DNA from 4 places in the Staphylococcus saccharolyticus genome. Region 2 is predicted to be linked to each of the others. Evidence: riboswitches for the same ligand, from Rfam matches in the RefSeq annotation. Region 2 holds a riboswitch; each other region holds the start of a gene.
The links. Region 2 has a riboswitch for S-adenosylmethionine ahead of metK (methionine adenosyltransferase). Riboswitches for the same ligand answer to the same signal wherever they lie in the genome.
Positions count from the first base shown of each region.

Region 1: another riboswitch for S-adenosylmethionine. It lies ahead of DYE57_RS02810 (Na+/H+ antiporter NhaC family protein); the one in region 2 lies ahead of metK (methionine adenosyltransferase).
Region 3: another riboswitch for S-adenosylmethionine. It lies ahead of DYE57_RS09060 (methionine ABC transporter ATP-binding protein); the one in region 2 lies ahead of metK (methionine adenosyltransferase).
Region 4: another riboswitch for S-adenosylmethionine. It lies ahead of metX (homoserine O-acetyltransferase MetX); the one in region 2 lies ahead of metK (methionine adenosyltransferase).

Region 1 covers NZ_UHDZ01000001.1:627,539-632,632, reverse strand. Annotated here, with positions in the region: partial or broken gene DYE57_RS02825 (alpha-glucoside-specific PTS transporter subunit IIBC) at 1-441, opposite strand, end outside; gene DYE57_RS02820 (MurR/RpiR family transcriptional regulator) at 659-1,420, shown strand; gene DYE57_RS02815 (SRPBCC family protein) at 1,737-2,225, opposite strand; gene DYE57_RS02810 (Na+/H+ antiporter NhaC family protein) at 2,576-3,868, opposite strand; SAM riboswitch class I at 3,985-4,081, opposite strand; gene DYE57_RS02805 (SDR family oxidoreductase) at 4,581-5,094, opposite strand, start outside.
Region 2 covers NZ_UHDZ01000001.1:997,911-1,003,004, forward strand. Annotated here, with positions in the region: gene ytkD (RNA deprotection pyrophosphohydrolase) at 1-227, shown strand, start outside; gene DYE57_RS04960 (alpha/beta hydrolase family protein) at 214-1,008, shown strand; gene DYE57_RS12805 (phosphoenolpyruvate carboxykinase (ATP)) at 1,099-1,428, opposite strand; gene DYE57_RS12810 (phosphoenolpyruvate carboxykinase (ATP)) at 1,412-1,900, opposite strand; partial or broken gene DYE57_RS12815 (phosphoenolpyruvate carboxykinase (ATP)) at 1,884-2,609, opposite strand; SAM riboswitch class I at 2,821-2,932, shown strand; gene metK (methionine adenosyltransferase) at 3,042-4,241, shown strand; gene DYE57_RS04975 (hypothetical protein) at 4,345-5,094, shown strand, end outside.
Region 3 covers NZ_UHDZ01000001.1:1,856,000-1,861,093, reverse strand. Annotated here, with positions in the region: gene DYE57_RS09085 (thioredoxin family protein) at 1-132, opposite strand, end outside; gene DYE57_RS09080 (arsenate reductase family protein) at 278-631, shown strand; gene gcvH (glycine cleavage system protein GcvH) at 804-1,184, shown strand; gene DYE57_RS09070 (toprim domain-containing protein) at 1,543-1,929, shown strand; gene DYE57_RS09065 (thioredoxin family protein) at 1,922-2,218, shown strand; SAM riboswitch class I at 2,276-2,385, shown strand; gene DYE57_RS09060 (methionine ABC transporter ATP-binding protein) at 2,479-3,504, shown strand; partial or broken gene DYE57_RS09055 (methionine ABC transporter permease) at 3,497-4,190, shown strand; gene DYE57_RS09050 (MetQ/NlpA family ABC transporter substrate-binding protein) at 4,211-5,020, shown strand.
Region 4 covers NZ_UHDZ01000001.1:13,306-18,399, reverse strand. Annotated here, with positions in the region: gene DYE57_RS00070 (YybS family protein) at 1-435, opposite strand, end outside; gene metX (homoserine O-acetyltransferase MetX) at 553-1,521, opposite strand; SAM riboswitch class I at 1,588-1,691, opposite strand; partial or broken gene DYE57_RS00060 (AzlD domain-containing protein) at 1,818-2,151, opposite strand; gene DYE57_RS00055 (AzlC family ABC transporter permease) at 2,148-2,840, opposite strand; gene sph (sphingomyelin phosphodiesterase) at 3,259-4,239, shown strand; gene serS (serine--tRNA ligase) at 4,804-5,094, opposite strand, start outside.

The DNA of each region.
Region 1 (5,094 bases), 370 kb from region 2:
TAATTCTCGAAATAATGATGGCACCTAAAATATTAGTATCTAGCGTTTCAATCCCAGCAATTGCTTTTAATCCTGTTGCATTTTCTACACCTTTTTTAGACTTGCCCCAAACGTGTGTGGCCATTGAGTTAAAATGGCATTAATAAAAGTGTTAAACATTAAATAGCCCATAAGAGCCGCAAGTGTTGCATGACCAGGTGCTTTTTTTGCTAATGATAGTGGTAAACCGACGATAAAGACGATTTCCATATGGGTAAAGATGACCCATCCACCTGACTTGATGACTGACCATAATTTAAACCAAAACGTATGTTGATTAGCTATTTCCCCCATGATTGTTAAATTTTTAAAAAGTGTAGCGAACCCAAGTACAATACCAAAGAAGGCAAACATCAAGACTGGAACAATCATTGCGCTACCGAAACGTTTAATTGCATTCATTTTCTATACCTCCACATCCCATATATACGAGCCTCATTGATGAACAATATTTACAATATCAATGTAGAAACCTCATAATTAATAACTTAATTTCAATACATAGTAAACGCTTATATATAAACAATAACGTTGCCGTAATTTGAAACTATTTCGTATGATCAGATTATATTTTCATTTAAAGAAAATATTTTCAAGGAACAGTATTAAGGTGTTAAAAATTATTTTAGATGAGCGTGTTAATTCTAATTTCAATCAATTAAATGATAATGACATTCAAATTGTACATTATGTTAATACGCATATTGAAAAATGCCAAACAATAAAAATTCAAGAATTAGCTCACCACACGCATGCGTCAAACGCGATGATACACCGTTTCACTCGTAAACTAGGATTCGACGGTTATAGCGATTTTAAATCCTTTTTAAAATTTGAAAATCATAAAAAACAGCAACTCCCCTCTGACTCAATGGAACAATTCAAACAAGAAATTGAAAATACTTTCAGTTACTTAGAACGTATTGATTATCATCTGTTGACGAACAAAATGCATGAAGCCACGACTATTTATTTATATGGCACTTGTCGAGCTCAAATGAATGTAGCAAAGGAAGCGCAACGTATTTTATTAACTATGCATAAAAATATCATAATATTACACGACGTCTATGAATTGAAAATGGTCTTAAATAAAACAGTTCCCAAAGATTTATTTTTTATTATTTCATTATCCGGTGAGACCTATCAACTCACCGAAGTGACACAACTTCTGCAATTAAGACAAAAATTCTTTATTTCCATCACTACTATGAAAGATAATTCTCTCGCACAACAAGCTAACTACAATATTTATGTTTCAAGTAATACCTTTTATTTAAATGATGGAACAGATTACTCTAGTTTTATCAGTTATCACATCTTTTTTGAAACACTCCTAAGAAAATATAACAAACGTAAAGAAAATAATGAATTAATTTAAAAAAGCAGCTTGTGTAAGAAAAATCTTTCTTACCACAAAGCTGCTATAAACCGTGGATAAACCCTCTAAAGATTTACTGTTACTTAGGTCATTAGTACATCTTATCCATAAAAGTCATATGATGTATTCGACACACCTATACATATATCTAGTTCGTTTACTAATAGTAAAATCTATAGCTACACTGCTCCCTTTAAAGATAGTGAAACTTATCCAAAGATATAGTTCAGGTATTCAATGAAGTATGACTTCTCAATAAAAAGTTTTCTAACAGTCTTATTAATATATTTATATTTTTGACAAGCTGGCTTTTCACTTAGTTATGTCGTTGCTCTTCAAGAACATGTTGCATCTGATCAATCATTAATTCAAATCCATGAACTGTCGAATCGTGATATTCTTTTTTCTTTTGTTTATACTCTAATGCCGTTAAACTTCTTTCTTTTTCTACAAAAGAACGATAGTAAAAGAACATTTGAGTTCCACCATTATCTCGCTCGAAGAATTCAACTTCTATAACATCTTCTTCTTCACTCAATCCTAGCATTCCAATCGTCATTTTAATATATTCATCCATGACTAATTCCTCATATGTACCTTCAATGACATTTTGTTTACCATTTCTACTATCAACAATGCGATAAGTCCCGCCTTCTTGAATATCTGCTTCAAATGATTTATTTGTGCGTAAAGTAGTCATAAACCATTCTTTTAGAATGTCTTTCTTTGTCCATGCTTCATAGACGACTTCTGGCGTAAATTTAAGCAGTCGCTCGATATCGATTTCTACATTATATTTTGCCACTATTTTTCACCTACTTTCACTCTTAATATTATTTTAACGTATTTATGCTATGTCACAAACTTTGTGCACTTTAAAATTAATTTAAATATTATATTTCAAATAATAAGAGTGGGATAGAATTACTATTGAATTCGTTGTCCCATCTCCGTACCCCAACGTGCACTGTATGTTGAATTTCTATATAAAATTCTCGTTGCTTTGCCTCTGAACCATAGTTAAAAATCCTGCTATCATCATAAGTTCAATTCAGTTAGCGATTGTCAATATATCAAAATAACTGAGACATTGATGGATGTCCAGACTCTTCAAGTTAAGATACATTCAAAAAACATCTCATCCTATATAGTTTGTCAGCTATTTTTTAAACGTGGCACTCTGAAAATAATCGCCACTAAACCGCACACCCCAAGTAAAATTGGATAAATACTATATGGAAGCATTAAAAATGGAGAAATCCCTGCTACACCTGCTGCCGATATTACTTGTGGACTATAAGGTAGTAACCCTTGAAAACATCCACCAAAAATATCAAGAATACTTGCAGACTTTCTAGGATCAACATCATATTCATCAGCTATATTTTTAGCTAAAGGACCCGCCATAATGATTGATATCGTATTATTAGCCGTCGATATATCTGCAGCGCTCACTAAACTAGCAATACCTAGTTCAGCACCACGCTTAGACTTTACTTTAGAACGAACAAATTGCAATAACCAGTCTATACCACCATTATGTTGGATAATTCCAACTAAACCACCGATAAGTAAAGCAATCATAGCAATATCTTCCATTCCTATAATTCCTTTCGAAATGGCGCTTAATAATCCTTTCCAATCAAATGAACCATCAATTAAACCAATGATACCCGCTAGTGCTGTACCACCAATGAGCACAATAATGACATTAATGCCTATGAGTGCAAGAATAAGTACTAACAAATAAGGAATCACTTTAATTAGATTAAAGTCATAATGTTTAGAACGGTCGATTGAAATCCCATTCGTTAAGAAGAATAATATTAAAATGGTTAAAATCGCTCCTGGGAAGACAATTTTAAAGTTGACTCTAAACTTATCACCCATTTTAGTTTTTTGCGTTCTCACAGCTGCAATAGTTGTATCAGAAATCATAGATAAATTATCACCAAACATTGCTCCCCCAACAACTGTTGCCATCGCTAATGCTGTAGGAACGTCTGTTGCTTGTGCAAAACCAAATCCAACTGGCGCGATGGCCGCTACAGTACCTACCGATGTCCCCATTGATATCGAAACAAACATACATGTCACAAATAAACCAACAATGATTAAGTTTTGTGGAATAAGGGATAGTCCTAGATTAACAGTTGAAGACACACCACCCATTTTTTCTACAGTAGTAGAAAAAGCACCTGCTAAGATAAAAATGAGCATCATTAGTATTATATTTGAATGTCCGGCACCTTTAGTAAAAACTTCAACCTTTTTAGCGAATGATTCTTTTCTATTCATCAATAAGGCAACTATAACAGTTATTGTAATAGCAACATTTAAAGGCATATTAGTAAAATCTCCAGTAACGATGCCTACACCAAGAAATAGTATTACAAATAAAAGTAATGGTAGTAATGCCCATGCATTGCCTTTCTTTATTTTCTCCATTATTTAACCTACTTTCCAAAATAAAAGTGATTGAGACACTTAAAATAACCACAGTGTTTAATTAACAAATGCTGAGACACCTATTCATGCCCCAGCCTCAGTTAACATCGTGTTTAACCTTATCTTCTAACCTTCACGGTTACTGGAATTGGCACATGATACAATGTTGCCGAAGCTTCTTTGGGCCAGTCCCTCCACTTCTCTTGATAAGTTATTGAATTATGTTTAACGTTACAAGATATTTGTAATAACGTCAACACTTAATATTTTAATAATAGTTTACATGTTTTCTAAAGTAGTAAAATAATTTTCAAAAATAGCTACACTTATAGATGCAATGATAAATATCGCTAATGCAACTCCAAAAATAACTAAGTAATTTATAATTTTGCATGTCTGAGAGTGTTTCAGCTTTAATCTTTTTCATTATCCATCACTACAATCAATTATTATTAAAAATAAAACATCCACATTGTAACCATTATTGTCTCTTGTAAGAGGAAACTAATATTAAAAAACTAAGGACAATCGCATTTTCAATTCTGTCATCGACTGCCTATACGTTAAGAAAGCCTAGGACATTGGTTTATGTCCCAGGCCCTTACTATACAAACAAATCTCATATTAAACTGTATACGTTTGTAAAATGTTTATCACGTTCCGTGTACTTTCACACCGAAAAGTTGATACTAATCATACAACTATAGTTAAGTTAATCTATTTGAGTTCCACCAGTCACACCATATACTTGACCAGTAATATAACTTGCATCATCAGAAGCTAAAAGTACATAAGTTCCTGCACATTCAACAGGTTGACCTGCACGTCCTAATGGTGTGTTTTGCCCAAAAGTAGGTATAGCACTTTGTGGTTGCCCACCAACGATTTGTAATGGAGACCAAAACGGACCTGGTGCAATACAATTAACACGAATACCTTTAGGACCAAATTCTGCTGAAAAACTTTTCGTTAGTGATATAATTGCAGCTTTTGTTGCAGCATAATCATGAAGAATTGGATTAGGATTATAGCCTTGAACAGAAGATGTAGTCGTAATAGAACCTCCTGGTTGTAAATACTCTAGTGCTTTTTGAACTGTCCAAAACACTGGATAAACATTTGTTTCGAAAGTTTCAGTAAAATCTTGGGTTTTGAACTCTGATAATTCATTTTGATAAAGTTGATGACCCGCAACCAACGTTATATTGTCTAAACCACCTAATTGC
Region 2 (5,094 bases):
ATATTGCGCAATATCAAATCAAAACGAAGGATAAATCACTATTTTTAAAAGATGTTTTCTTTATAGAAGTAAGTCACATTGAAAATTCATCTAGCTATTATGAAACAAATGGTCCATGTCTTTATGTCAAAATTGATGATATTCCATACGAACAGCGGAGTTTTTTAATTGAAGACGCTGCAATCTTACATTGTTTGGAAAGGGTGAGGGAACTTGGATTTTATTAAAGTTAAAAAGATGCCAATTGACTCTCATACACATAATTTTGAAGAAGCTACCTATCAAGTTGATGCGTTAAAAGTTAAAGCGCTCATGATGATGCCAAAATTTAAAAAAGATGTTAAAAGAATTGTCGTATATTTACGCGGTGGAAAAGGACAAGTTGGCAAGGATAGAGCAGCAAGACTTATGCAATTTGCAGATGCACATACTTTAGTCATAGGTCCGTACTATAGAGGAAATAACAGATGTGAAGGTAAGGATGAATTTTATCATGGAGACTTAAATGATGTCATTCAATTGATTCGACTGTTACACCACCAATATCCATATGCTTTTATTCATATGGTTGGTTTTTCGCGTGGTGGTTTTCAAGGACTGCTTACTTTTCAAGACTTACCTGTCAATAGTTATATAATATGGGGTGGGGTATCGGACATTTTTTCAATGTATGAAGAACGTGTTGATTTGAGAGGAATGTTGCGTCGTATGGTTGGGCATCCCAAAAAGAATAAATCTGCCTATCAACAACGAGATGCAGTTAGATATATTCATAAAGACAGTCCACCTATACTTATTATTCATGGTGGAAAGGATGTTCAAGTAGGCATTCACCAAGCTTATGATCTAGAGGGAAAGTTAAAACGCAAAAGCGTTGAATATCAAACGTTCTATCAACTTAAAGAAGGACATGTACCTAGACCAAAAGCTATGAAAGAAACTTTAGGTAAGATTCATGAATGGATGAAGATAATAGAAGAAAATCAAAAGATAAAGCCATTTCCATAAATATAAAAATGTAATATAAAAGTAGTAAAGTCCAACAAAGTGAGATACTCGGTTGGGCTCTTTCCAATTTAAAATGATCAAATGAATCAATTATTTATTAAAGGCGCCTTTCTTGGCAATATGTTCTACTTCTGAACCAAACTTTTTAAAGTTTTCTTCAAAACGATTGATTAAGTTTTGTGCTTGTTCACGATATTTATCTTCATCACTCCAAGCATTCACTGGATCTAGGATTGTTTTCGGAACATCTTCAATTTCTATAGGTATACTTAAGTCGAATGTACTGTCTTTTTTATATTCAATATCTTTGAGTTTTCCTGAGATAGCTTGGTTGATCATTTGACGTGTGTAATGCAAGCTAATTCTTCGCCCAACACCATATTTTCCATCAGTCCAACCTGTGTTAACTAAAATAAACATTGATACCATGTTTATCAATTAAATCACCTAATAAATTTGCATAAACTGTAGGATTTAATAGTAAAAATGGAGCACCAAAACAAGTAGAGAATAAAGGTTCGGGTTCAGTCACTCCACGTTCAGTACCTACAAGTTTAGACGTAAATCCGCTTAAGAAATGATACATTGCTTGATCTTTTGTTAATTTTGAAATTGGAGGGATAACACCAAATGCATCAGCTGTTAAGAAAATAATTGTATTTGAATGAGCAGCTTTTGATGGTAAGACAATATTATCAATATGGTTTATAGGATATGCTGCTCTTGTATTTTCAGTAAATTGATTATCTTCGAAATCTGCGGTGCCATCATCTTTTACGACAGTATTTTCTAAGACTGTACCATATTCAATAGCATTATATATTTGAGTCTCTTTTTCTTTAGAGAGATTAATAGCTTTGGCATAACATCCACCTTCAATGGTTAAATACACCTTTTTTATTCCAACCGTGTTCATCATCACCAATGAGTTTACGGTTAGTATCGGTTGAGAGGGTAGTTTTTCCAGTTCCTGATAAACCGAAGAATAGTGCTACATCGCCTTTTTCTCCGACATTTGCTGAACAATGCATACTCATAATGTCTTACATTGGAAGAAGATAATTCATTACTGAAAAAATTCCTTTTTTCATTTCTCCTGCATATTCAATTCCGCCGATTAATATTAAATGAGATGATGACAAAAGTTTCTGAATGTGTACTATCTATTTCTGGTCTGCTTTAAAATGAGGTGCGGAAACAATTGTAAAGTTAGGTTTGATAGTTTTAGCTTCTTCAATTGAATCAGGTCGAATAAACATATTATGAGCAAATAAATTATGCCATGCTAATTCGTTAATAACCGTTAATTTTAAACGTGTATCTTTATCACTACCTGCATAATCATTAAAGACATATAACTCTTCTTTGTTATCCAAATAATCTAAAACTTTGTTGTAGAGTTTTAAGAATGTTTCTTCATTTATAGGTTGATTAATGTCGCCCCAATCGACATTATCTCTATATGAAGGTTCTGTAACTATAAATTTATCTTTAGGTGAACGTCCAGTATATTTTCCTGTATTAGCATTAATTGCTTCAAGTTCCGTAAGTTGACCTTCATTGTTGTTTAAAATCTTGTTGTATAGTTGTGTTGTTGACAGTTGATGATTTCTTTAATAATTGATTTATTTTGGTTGTTTCTGTGTATGTGTCCATTGACATACTCAATCCCTCCAAGCAATAGTAGCAATGTAAGCCTTTACATTTAGATAGTATAACAACAGTTTGATTAATCCACCTTAAAAATGAATAGCTGAGTAAACGAAAATTGACATTAACCTTTGAATTAGGTAGTATTATTTTTAACGGATTCTCTTATCCTGAGTGGTGGAGGGACATGGACCCAATGAAACCCAGCAACCTCTTTTATGTAAAGAAAGGTGCCAAACCGTTTTGCAGACACATAGCGTCTGAACGATAAGAGCGAATGGACGTTTAAGAGCCTTCTCTCTATCTTTATAGTGAAGAAGGCTCTTTTATTTAGCTCATATATTATAGAGAATTTTCGTAATTAATTTTAAAAGGAGCAAAACATGATTTATAATAAACGATTATTTACATCAGAATCAGTAACTGAAGGTCACCCAGATAAGATAGCTGACCAAGTTTCCGATGCTATTTTAGATGAAATTCTAAAAGATGATCCAAACGCGCGAGTGGCTTGTGAAACAACGGTAACAACTGGAATGGCACTTATTTCTGGAGAGATTTCAACTTCAACATATGTAGACATACCAAAGGTTGTTAGAGAAACAATCAAAAATATAGGGTACACAAGAGCTAAATTTGGTTATGATTTCCAAACGATGGCTGTACTTACTGCTATTGATGAACAATCTCCAGATATTGCACAAGGTGTGGATAAAGCGCTTGAATATCGTAATGATATTTCTGAAGAAGAGATAGAAGCTACAGGTGCAGGTGATCAAGGGTTAATGTTTGGATATGCAACGAATGAAACTGACACCTATATGCCTTTACCAATTTATTTATCTCATCAATTAGCAAAACGTTTATCAGATGTACGTAAGGATGAAATTTTAGATTATCTTCGTCCAGATGGTAAAGTACAAGTAACTGTTGAATATGATAAAGATGACCAACCTAAACGTGTTGATACAATTGTTGTTTCTACACAACATGCTGAGGACGTAGAATTAGAACAAATAGAGAAAGACATTAAAGAACAAGTCATTTATCCAACTGTTGATGAAAACTTATTAGATGAACATACAAAATTCTTTATTAATCCTACTGGACGTTTTGTTATCGGAGGACCACAAGGCGATGCTGGTTTAACAGGGCGTAAAATTATTGTAGATACTTATGGTGGTTATGCTCGACACGGTGGTGGTTGTTTCAGTGGAAAAGATCCTACTAAAGTCGATCGTTCAGCAGCATATGCAGCAAGATATGTCGCTAAAAATATTGTTGCTGCAGAATTAGCTAATCAATGTGAAGTTCAGCTTGCGTATGCGATTGGTGTAGCCGAACCTGTTTCAATATCTATTGATACATTTGGTACTGGAAAGGTTTCAGAAGCTCAATTAGTTGAGGCAGTAAGAGATCATTTTGATTTAAGACCTGCAGGTATCATTAAAATGTTAGATTTAAAACATCCTATTTATAAACAAACCGCTGCATATGGTCATTTTGGACGTACAGATGTTTTACTACCATGGGAGAAACTAGATAAAGTGAATTTACTTCAAGATGCTGTCGAATCAAAATAGCTTTTATTATTAGGGTATAAAGAAAATTAGTTTAAATGTCGAAAAACAGTAATTTTTCTATTATAATAAAAGTTATTGAAATGGTTAAAGGAGAGTTGTTGTGATGAGTTTATCTTCACCAATAGTTATAGGCTTAATTGTTGCGATTATTGTAGCTATTTTATTCTTTATACTTTTTTTATTTGCACATAGTAGTAAGAAAAAAGTTAAAGTACGAACAGAAGCATATTATAAAGAAAAAGAGCAACATATGAAAGAATCCCACGAGGAAGCCTTGGAAAAAGAAAGAGTAGAAAACAAAAAGGCTGTCACGAAACAAAAAGAGGATTATGAAGCGACAGTTAGTACAAAAAATCGCGAAATAGATGCGTTAAAACTTTTCTCAAAAAATCAAAGTGAATATGTCACTGATATGAGATTAATTGGAATTCGTGAAAGACTTGTTAAAGAAAAAAGAATTCGTCCAGAAGATATGTACATCATGGCCAATATTTTCTTGCCAAGTAATGAATTCAATAATATAGAACGTGTGAGCCATCTTGTGCTAACAAGAACGGGTCTATATATTATCGATTCTCAATTACTAAAAGGTCACGTTTATAGTGGAATAAGCGCTACTCAATTCAAAGAATTACCAACTATGTCTCAAGTTTTCCAGACACTTGATTTAGATGAATCAACACCTCAAACATTAGTGCTAGATCAAAATGATGATCAACAATCTTTAACATTTGTGAATTATTCTGAAAAGATTAAGTGTATTGAGCAACTTGCTGGTGATTTACAAAATGAATTAAATACCAAATATACGCCAACTTCCATTTTATATTTTAATCCTAAAAATGAAGGTGAT
Region 3 (5,094 bases), 860 kb from region 2:
CTCTACAATCGGAGTAATCCACATATCCATTGCTTTACAATCTGGACACCAATCAGCTTCAAATTTCACGATGACAGGTTCTTGACTATTAAGAATAGAATCAAACTCTTCAGTTTTATGAATATTTTGCATAGTTTTATGCTCCTTTTCTAAGATTTAGTAAATTTATTATAACTAATGTTATCTTTTTAATAAAAATATTAGCCTAAAAACTAAAGCGTTCTATCTAAGAACATGGTATATTTGAGTTAATATAGAGAAGGAGGTAATATAACGAATGATCAAATTTTATCAATATTCAAATTGTACGACTTGTAAGAAAGCCGCTAAATTTTTAGATGAATATGGTGTGAGTTATGAACCAATTGATATTGTTCAACACACACCAACTAAAAAAGAATTTGAAGAAATCATCGACAAAACAGATGTAGAAATTAGCAAATTGTTTAATACACATGGTGCGAAGTATCGTGAATTAAAATTAAAAGATAAGCTTAAAAATATGTCAGATGATGAAAAATTAGAATTATTAGCATCTGACGGAATGTTGGTAAAACGTCCATTAGTTATCTCTGGAGATGATATCACTTTAGGTTTTAAAGAGGACGATTATAAACAGCATTGGTTGTAATTTTATTGCTTTGTCTTAAAAAGTGAACATTAATAGTAAATTATTAGTGAAAATGATGTTTTATAAACTTAAACACGAATTTTAATTAACATTATCTTTTAGATAATAGTTGAATGAATAATTTCAGTGTGGCATCATTAAATTGTAATTAAATAATTAGGAGGGGATTCTCGTGGCAGTACCGAGCGAATTTAAGTATTCTAAAGAACATGAATGGGTTAAAGTTGAAGATAACGTAGCAACTATTGGTATTACGGAACATGCTCAGAATGAATTAGGTGATATCGTATTTGTTGAGTTACCTGAAACAGATGATGAATTAAATGAAGGTGACACTTTCGGTAGTGTTGAATCAGTTAAAACTGTGTCAGAGTTATATGCACCAATTTCAGGTAAAATCATCGAAGTGAATGAAGAGTTAGAAGATAGTCCTGAATTTGTTAATGAATCACCATATGAAAAAGCATGGATGGTTAAAATAGAAATAAACGATGAAAGTCAATTACAAGAATTATTATCAGCGGATCAATACTCAGAAATGATTGGTGAATAGTACGTTTAAACTCCTCGATTATACAAAATCAAGGAGTTTTTTTACAAGGGTTGTAAGTTAAAACTGTTGAAGTAATCATCTCAGGATTATAGCAGAACATTAAATGAGTTCTTTTAAATAAACAACAATAGTAAAAGTATATCAATTACATATGAAACTAAAATTTAAATCATTACTAGCAGAGTATTGATTGATATTAATGGTTAAAAATTGTAGTGAATTGTGGAACGCTTGAGCTAAGCTCATGCATCAGTGACACTAGCAATTAAAAATTGCAGTGTCACTTAATGTTTAGTTTTTTGGGATTCTGTGAATTATGTAAGTGACAGTTCTATCGACGCTTAGAAGGTGGATTGACATGACTATTGTAAATAAAGTAATCATTGTTGAAGGTAAATCGGATAAGAAAAGAGTACAACAAGTTATCGCTGAACCCGTTAGTATTATTTGTACCCATGGCACAATGAGTATAGATAAGATTGACAATATGATAGAATCACTTTATGGTAAACAAGTTTATGTTCTTGCAGATTCTGATGACGAAGGAGAGAAAATTAGAAAATGGTTTAAAAGATATTTAAGCGAAAGCGAACACATATATGTTGATAAAACATATTGCGAAGTAGCAAAATGTCCAAAAAATTATTTAGCTAATGTTCTGAATAGATATGGTTTTACTGTTCGTAAAGAGAAGAATCTTATGCCTAATTTAAACACTGAAAGGTTAATTTTAGTTAATGAATAGATCTAAAGATCTTAAAGATATAACAGAAAATTTCAACAAAGATAAATATCTCATTTTTGGTTACACACCTATGTGTGGTACATGTAAAATGTCTGAAAAGATGTTAGACATTGCTAATGAAATTGTACGCTTACCTGTAATAAAAGTTAATCTTAATTTTCATCCTGAATGGAGTAAAGAAAAAGAAATAATGTCAGTACCCGTTTTGTTAGTTATCAATAGGGATACAGAGCTGAAGAGAATTTATGCATTTCAATCAGTACCTTATTTGTTAGAAAATTTAAAATAATTATTGACGAAACTTTAGCACGGTGGTAGGATTAAAACAAATTAAATGATGCGTAAACTCTTATCAAGAGAGGTGGAGGGATGTGCCCTATGAAGCCCGGCAACCGTCTGATATAGAAATGGTGCCAATTCACATAAAGTTTAACTTTAAACTTTAGAAGATGAGAGAAAGAATATATGACTAATGCTTTCTCAAATTTTCTAAAGATTGAGAAAGCATTTTTTTAATTTTATTTAAGCAACATTAAGGAGGCTATTAACGTGATTGAGTTAAATCAAATTGTTAAACGATATCACACGAAGAACAAAGATGTTCTCGCTGTTGATCACATTGATTTAAATATTGAATCAGGCTCAATTTTTGGCGTTATTGGTTTCTCTGGTGCTGGTAAGAGCACGCTAATTAGAATGTTTAACAATTTAGAAACTCCAAAATCTGGAGATATCATTATAGATGGAGACAATATTAGTCAATTATCTAAGTCAGAGTTACGTAGAAAACGTCAAAAAGTAAGTATGATTTTCCAACATTTCAACTTATTATGGTCTAGAAATGTAATGAAAAACATTACGTTCCCACTAGAGATTGCAGGTGTACCTAGTGGGACTGCTAAACAAAAAGCACTTGAGTTAATAGAACTTGTAGGTCTTAAAGGGCGTGAAAATGCTTATCCTTCTGAATTGTCAGGTGGACAAAAGCAACGTGTCGGAATAGCTAGGGCTTTAACGAACAACCCGGATGTTCTATTATGTGATGAAGCTACGAGTGCATTAGATCCACAGACTACAGATGAAATTCTTGATTTATTGCTAAAGGTTAGAGAACAACAAAATCTTACTATCGTTTTAATCACACATGAAATGCATGTGATTAGGCGAATTTGTGATGAAGTAGCTGTAATGGAGAGTGGTAAAGTCATTGAACAAGGTAAAGTTAGTAAGGTATTTGAAAATCCTCAACATGAAGTGACTCAACGATTTGTTAAAGATGATTTAAATGATAATTTTGAGGAATCATTAGACGAATTAGAACCATTAGGTAAAGATGCTTACATAGTAAGATTAAACTTTACTGGCAATAATGTGACACAACCTATCATTTCATATATAACAAAAATGCATCATATTGACTTTAACATCCTTGAAGCTGATACTAAGAATACTAAAAATGGCTCGTTAGGTTTTTTAGTGATTCATATTCCACACATTAATATAGAGTGTTTTAATCAATTTAAAAATGATTTACATGACCAACACGTGAATGTGGAGGTGTTGAGACATGGGTAAATCATATAGCGAAATATTTCATGAAATGTTTATAATGCCTAACGTTCAATGGCCTGAGGTGTGGCAAGCTATATTAGAAACACTTTATATGACTGTTGTTTCTACATTTTTCGCCTTTATTTTTGGATTGATTTTAGGAGTATTACTCTTTTTATCGGCTAAGAGTGATTCTGTAGCTGCGAAGGTCTTTTATACAATTGTTTCATTTATAGTCAATTTATTTAGAGCGATTCCTTTTATTATTTTAATCTTATTACTTATACCATTTACGAGTGCTATTAGGAACAATAAGCGGACCTACTGGAGCACTACCAGCTCTTATCATAGGTGCTGCGCCATTTTATGCTAGATTGGTTGAGATTGCATTTAAAGAAATAGATAAAGGCGTGATTGAAGCTGCATGGTCAATAGGAGCCAACACTTGGACAGTTGTAAGAAAAGTTTTACTCCCGGAAGCTATGCCAGCGTTAGTTTCTGGTATTACGGTTACTGCCATTGCATTAGTCGGTTCAACAGCTATTGCAGGCGTTATAGGTGCTGGTGGGTTAGGCAACTTAGCATATCTAACAGGATTTACACGAAACCAAAACGACGTCATCTTAGTTTCTACGGTATTCACCTTGATTATTGTATTTATAATTCAATTCCTTGGGGATTGGATTACAAATAAAATTGATAAACGATAAAGAAAAGGGGACCATGCTTTATGAAAAAATTATTTGGAATTATTTTAGTCTTAGCATTAACAGTTGCATTAGCTGCTTGTGGTGGTGGCGACAAGAACAAAACGATAACAGTAGGTGCATCACCAGCGCCTCACGCTGAAATTTTTGAAAAAGCTAAGCCTTTACTAGAGAAAAAAGGATATGATTTAAAAATTAAAACAATTAACGATTACACTATACCAAATAAATTGTTAGATAAAGGTGAAATCGATGCTAACTTCTTCCAACATACACCATATTTAGACACTGAGAGTAAAGAAAAGGCTTATAAAATTGAATCTGCAGGAAATGTAGAATTAGAACCGATGTCAGTTTATTCTAAAAAGTATAAAAGCCTAAAACATTTGCCAAAAGGTGACACAGTATATGTATCAAATAACCCTGCTGAACAAGGACGTTTCTTAAAATTCTTCGTAGACGAAGGCTTAATTAAACTAAAAAAGGGCGTTAAAATTGAAGATGCAAAATTCAGTGACATTACCGAAAACAAAAAAGATATTAAATTTGATAATAAACAATCAGCAGAATATTTACCGAAAATTTATCAAAACCAAGATGCTGATGCAGTTATCATTAATTCTAACTATGCAATTGATCAAAAACTAAGTCCTAAGAAAGACTCAATTGCATTAGAATCACCTAAAGGTAATCCTTATGCTAACTTAATTGCAGTTCAAAAAGGACATAAAGATGACAAAAAAATCAAGGTTTTAATGGAAGTTCTACAATCTAAAGACATTCAAGACTACATTAAAGATAAATATGATGGTGCAGTTATACCAGCTAAATAATTTATAGAAACCAGTAATATTACTTATGCTAAAGCCCGTAAAATGAATGATAGTAATCATCATTAGTACGGGCT
Region 4 (5,094 bases), 980 kb from region 2:
ATCATGTATTTCATCTTTGAATGGCTTAATTAATACGGCTGCTTTCGGAATTTTTTCGAATGTTTGTAATAACATCCATCCAATAAGTGAAATTAAACTTAGTGATGTCGTTGAAACATATAAAATTCTTTCTTTTGATGCTTTTTCCTTAAGTAATTGTCCGGTGATTGCACTTAAAATTAATAGTAAAACCATCGTACTTAAGACAAATGTATTACCTAATAACGTTGTTAAAATAACTGTTACTAATGCACTAATTCCAAATGATTGTATAGAACAGTTCCAAATTACTACTCCTGGAATCGTTGCAATTAAACATAAAATTAAGCCGAGAACAGGTAATACATGTGTTACTAAAGCGACTATCACTAATGAAATAATTGCTAAAATAGTTGCTTTAGGTTGTATTTTTGAAAACACACACGCCACTCCCATACTTTTTGACTATGATTTCTATTTTAACCTCTTTAACAAAATTTAACAATAAAGTGCTACTTTTAATGCATAGCAATAAACTAGTAGCACTCGCTTTGCAACTGTGTTCCTCCTTAATTATTTTCGTCGGAATTGCTTCAAATTTAAGAAATGATACAAATTAGGTGCCCAATCATTAAAGTTAAGTAAAAAACCATCGTGTCCGACATTGTCAGGCACAAAGAAATGACGATGATATTTAAATCTTTCACCGACAGCTCTCACTTGATCATCTGGATAGAGTAAATCATCAATAAAGCACATTGTTAACACCTTGGTTTCTAAAAATTGAAAGACTTTATCTACATCATCTCTTCCTCGATCAATATTGTGACTATCTAAGACGTCTAGTAGTGTTAAATAACAATTTAAATCGAAGTATTCTTTAAATTTATTACCTTGATGTTGCTGATAACTTACAACCTCATCAGGTGTAAAACTTTGATCATAGCTTTTAGAGGAGCGATACGTTAAGAAGCCAAGTTGACGAGCGATACTCAAACCTTCTTTCCCACCAAGGTGAATAGCTTGGCGTGCTATTTCATTAAAAGCTCGACTATAAGATGACATTTTATCTGTGGCAGCAAGGATAATAGCTTTATCGACTTGAAATTTATTATTATATAGCATTTCCATGACTTGCATACCTCCAAGACTTCCTCCTATAAGAATATTAATCTTTCTATAGCCAAGTGCTTGAATGCCTTTCTTTATTGCTTTAACGTTATCGCGTAAAGTTAGTTGCTCTGGAAATTTAGGATCAATCTTTTTGGAACTCGATCCAAATGGACTTCCTATGACATTAAAAGTCAGAAATTGATAGTCATGACATGGAATGTAGCCACCATCAATAATTTCACACCACCAACCATGATGATTATCTGTTCCATATGTTAAATGATTGCCGGTTAACGCATGACAAACAACTACTAGAGGTTGACCTGTGTATCCTACATGCACATAACGTAGTTTTAAATTGTTGATGATTTCACCTGATTCAGTTGTAAATGCACCTAATTCTAACGTATGTACTTTATAATTGGTCATCATTATCACTACCCCCTCTTACTAATAAAGCTTCCTACTCAGATGAATAAGTAAGAAGCAATCTAGTAATTATCATTCGAGTTACTCGTTGGTTGTAGCACCGTGCTATCATCATTAGTCAGTTGCTGAACCATCCCTGGGCCAGTTCCCTCAGCTTCTCAAAATAAGATTTCATCAATTTAGTTTTATAGTGATGTAGATATTAGTTTCTGGCTTGAATAGTCTAAATTTTCTAATTATTTTAATATTAACTAACTTTTTCTACAACTTCAATGATTTGCTGTTATTTTCAAAGGTTAAAAGACTAAACGTAAACAAGCGATTATAGTGATACCTCTGATTATTGTCACAGTGAGACTGCGTGTAAAAATGGCGAGAATTACAGTTGGTATGTATGATTGCAATAACATATGACAAATTAAGCGTGTATCCAAATGTATGATTATATTGTTGAATTACCCCATCAATGATAAGCGCGGTAAATAGCGTGATAGGAATATAAGAAAGCCACTTAATTACGGTTGCTGGCAAGTTTACTTTAGATATCATGACAAATGGAATAATTTGAACGAGTAACGTCACAATTCCACATAAAATGATGAGTATCAATGTATGTAAATCAGTCATCATCTTTCCATCACCACCCCTAATGTTGCAGCTACTGTTGCGGCTATTAATATTGCGACATATGAGTGCATGACTAAACTTAAAAGAAGCATCATTACAATAACGCATACAATTAATACAGTGTATATTCGAAACCTAGATTTTTTAATTGTTTCAAATTGAGATATACCTAAGAAAATAAACATTGCAGTGATGGCAAAGTCGAGACCAAGGGCATCTGGATTTGTAATATATTTGCCGAAAAGTGCACCAGCCACACAAGAAACAGTCCAAAATAGGTAGGCAGTAATATTTAATCCATGAAGCCATCGATCATTAATCTTTTCGCCTTTAACGTATGGCATTATTGCTACTCCAAAAGTTTCATCTGTTAATAATGTCCCAAGCCCTACCCTATTCCAGAATCCATACTTTTTATAATTAGGCGCTAAGGTCATACTTAGTAGAAACATTCGAGAGTTAACGATAAGTGTCGTAAGCACGATTGCTGATGTAGGTGTACCTGCCATCATTAACGTACAAACGATAAATTGAGCTGCACCTGCGTAAATAATGAGACATAGTAACATAATTTCTAGAAGGCTGAACTTTTGTGAGGCTGCAACAATTCCAAAGGATAATCCTACGCCTGCATATCCAAATAATGTAGGAATACACTCCCTCACACCTTGTTTAAAAGTAAGGTGAGTCATTTCATCAGCCCCATTCTCCCTTGTAAAATAATAAAGTTAGTCTAATATATTTCATAATGACATTCAATATTATTATAAATCGGTATGTGTGAGGTCAGACAAGCAGATGTATAAAAAGCCATTATAATGATCATTTTAAGATTTCAGAATTTTGTTTCTTTTTTTAGACTTCCTTCTGAATATTTAAAGTCAATTTCGTTTTTCATATCCCCTATCCTGTTAAACTAAAAAATTTTTAAATATAAAATTTTGAATCAATATAAAAATGACACTTTCTATTGAATACATTCAATTTTAAAAAATCATCCTTAAATTTTTAATTTATTATTAAAATTTTATTTAGATATAGTAATTTTCAAAAACAACTTAATTTTGTTTGATATAATCACACCATCAAATGAAATGAGGTGTAATAAAATTGAATTGGCAACGTAAATGTATCTTAACTACTTTATGCATATTAAGTAGTTTATTCTTAGTATTTTTGACAGTTACATATGCAAGTGAACGCAGTCCTGAAAACAGCCTTAAAATTACTACACATAACGTTTATTTCTTACCTACAGCAATATATCCCAATTGGGGACAATCTCAGCGCGCTGATTTAATTTCAAAAGCTGATTATATACAAGGTCAAGATGTCGTAATTTTTAATGAATTATTTGATAAAAAAGCATCAAATCGACTTTTAACAAACTTACAATCACAATATCCTTATCAAACACCTATTGTTGGTAAAGGCACAGAAGGTTGGCAAAAAACATCTGGTTCTTATAGAAAAATTAAAAAAGTAAGCGGTGGTGTTGGTATTGTAAGTAAATGGCCAATTGTTGAACAAGAACAACATATTTACAAAAATGGTTGTGGCGCTGACAAGCTAAGTAATAAAGGCTTTGCGTACATTAAAATTAATAAAAATGGTAAATATCAACATATTATCGGTACTCACCTTCAAGCTGAAGATCCAACATGTCTTAAAGGAAAAGATCAAACTATTAGACAGAGTCAAATGAATGAAATTAAACAATTTATTAAAGATAAAAATATTCCTAAAAATGAACCTGTATATATCGGCGGTGATTTAAATGTTATTAAAGGGTCAGATGAGTTCAAGCAAATGCCTGATAACTTGAATATTTCATTACCTACACAATTTGAAGGTAACGAATATAGTTGGGATACACGAAGCAACAGTATTGCAAAATATAATTATCCTAAATTAGATCCTCAACATTTAGATTATATTTTATTAGATCGAGACCATGCGCAACCAAGCTCATGGCATAATTATACACACAAAGTGAAGTCACCAGAATGGTCAGTAAAATCTTGGGGTAAAACTTACAAATATAACGACTATTCAGATCATTATCCACTTTCTGCATATGCATCAAATTAACATTAGTATATGTAAAATAGATTTTTAAATATCATTGCTTAAAAAGGGAGCTATAATGAAATCAAACATTGATTTCTTAATATATCTCCTTTTTTACTTTCAATATACTTAAACATGCATTTATCATTGTAAATATTATAATGCTACATTATGAAGGCAGTACTATTCTAAAAAGTAGCATCATAGCAATCACGCTTATAATTAAAAAAAGTATTTCCAACACCTAGACATTTTAATAGACTCAAATTGTCACATGGCTAAAAAATAAATACTGTCGTGTTGTAACTATTAAGATTATACATTTGTTTTAGACTACCGTTTGTATTCGGTTAGACAAACATCTCAATTATATTTCTTTCCTAACAACGTTTTAAAACATACAGAATTTCAAGAATTACTCTAGACTTTCTTTTACAAAAACTAACATGTCTCAAATTCTAATAACTTTTCTAAACTTAAATAGGTGGTATAACTTATTGTTTGATAAGATCTATTCCTCTAAATAAAAAGAGTAGACAAGAATCTTAAAGATTCCAATCTACTCACTTGTGTATTTAAATCACATTATTTAATTGGTTTTTCAATTTTAGTTTTACCACCCATGAATGGTACTAATGCTTCAGGAATTGTGATTGTGCCATCCTCGTTTTGATAGTTTTCAACGATAGCTGCGAATGTACGACCAACAGCTAAACCACTACCATTTAATGTATGTACTAATTCCAGTTTAGAAGAAGTATCACGTTTGAAGCGAATATTTGCACGACGTGCTTGGAAATCAGTACAGTTTGAACAAGAACTAATTTCTTTATAATCATTGTAACTTGGTAACCAAACTTCTAAGTCATATGTTTT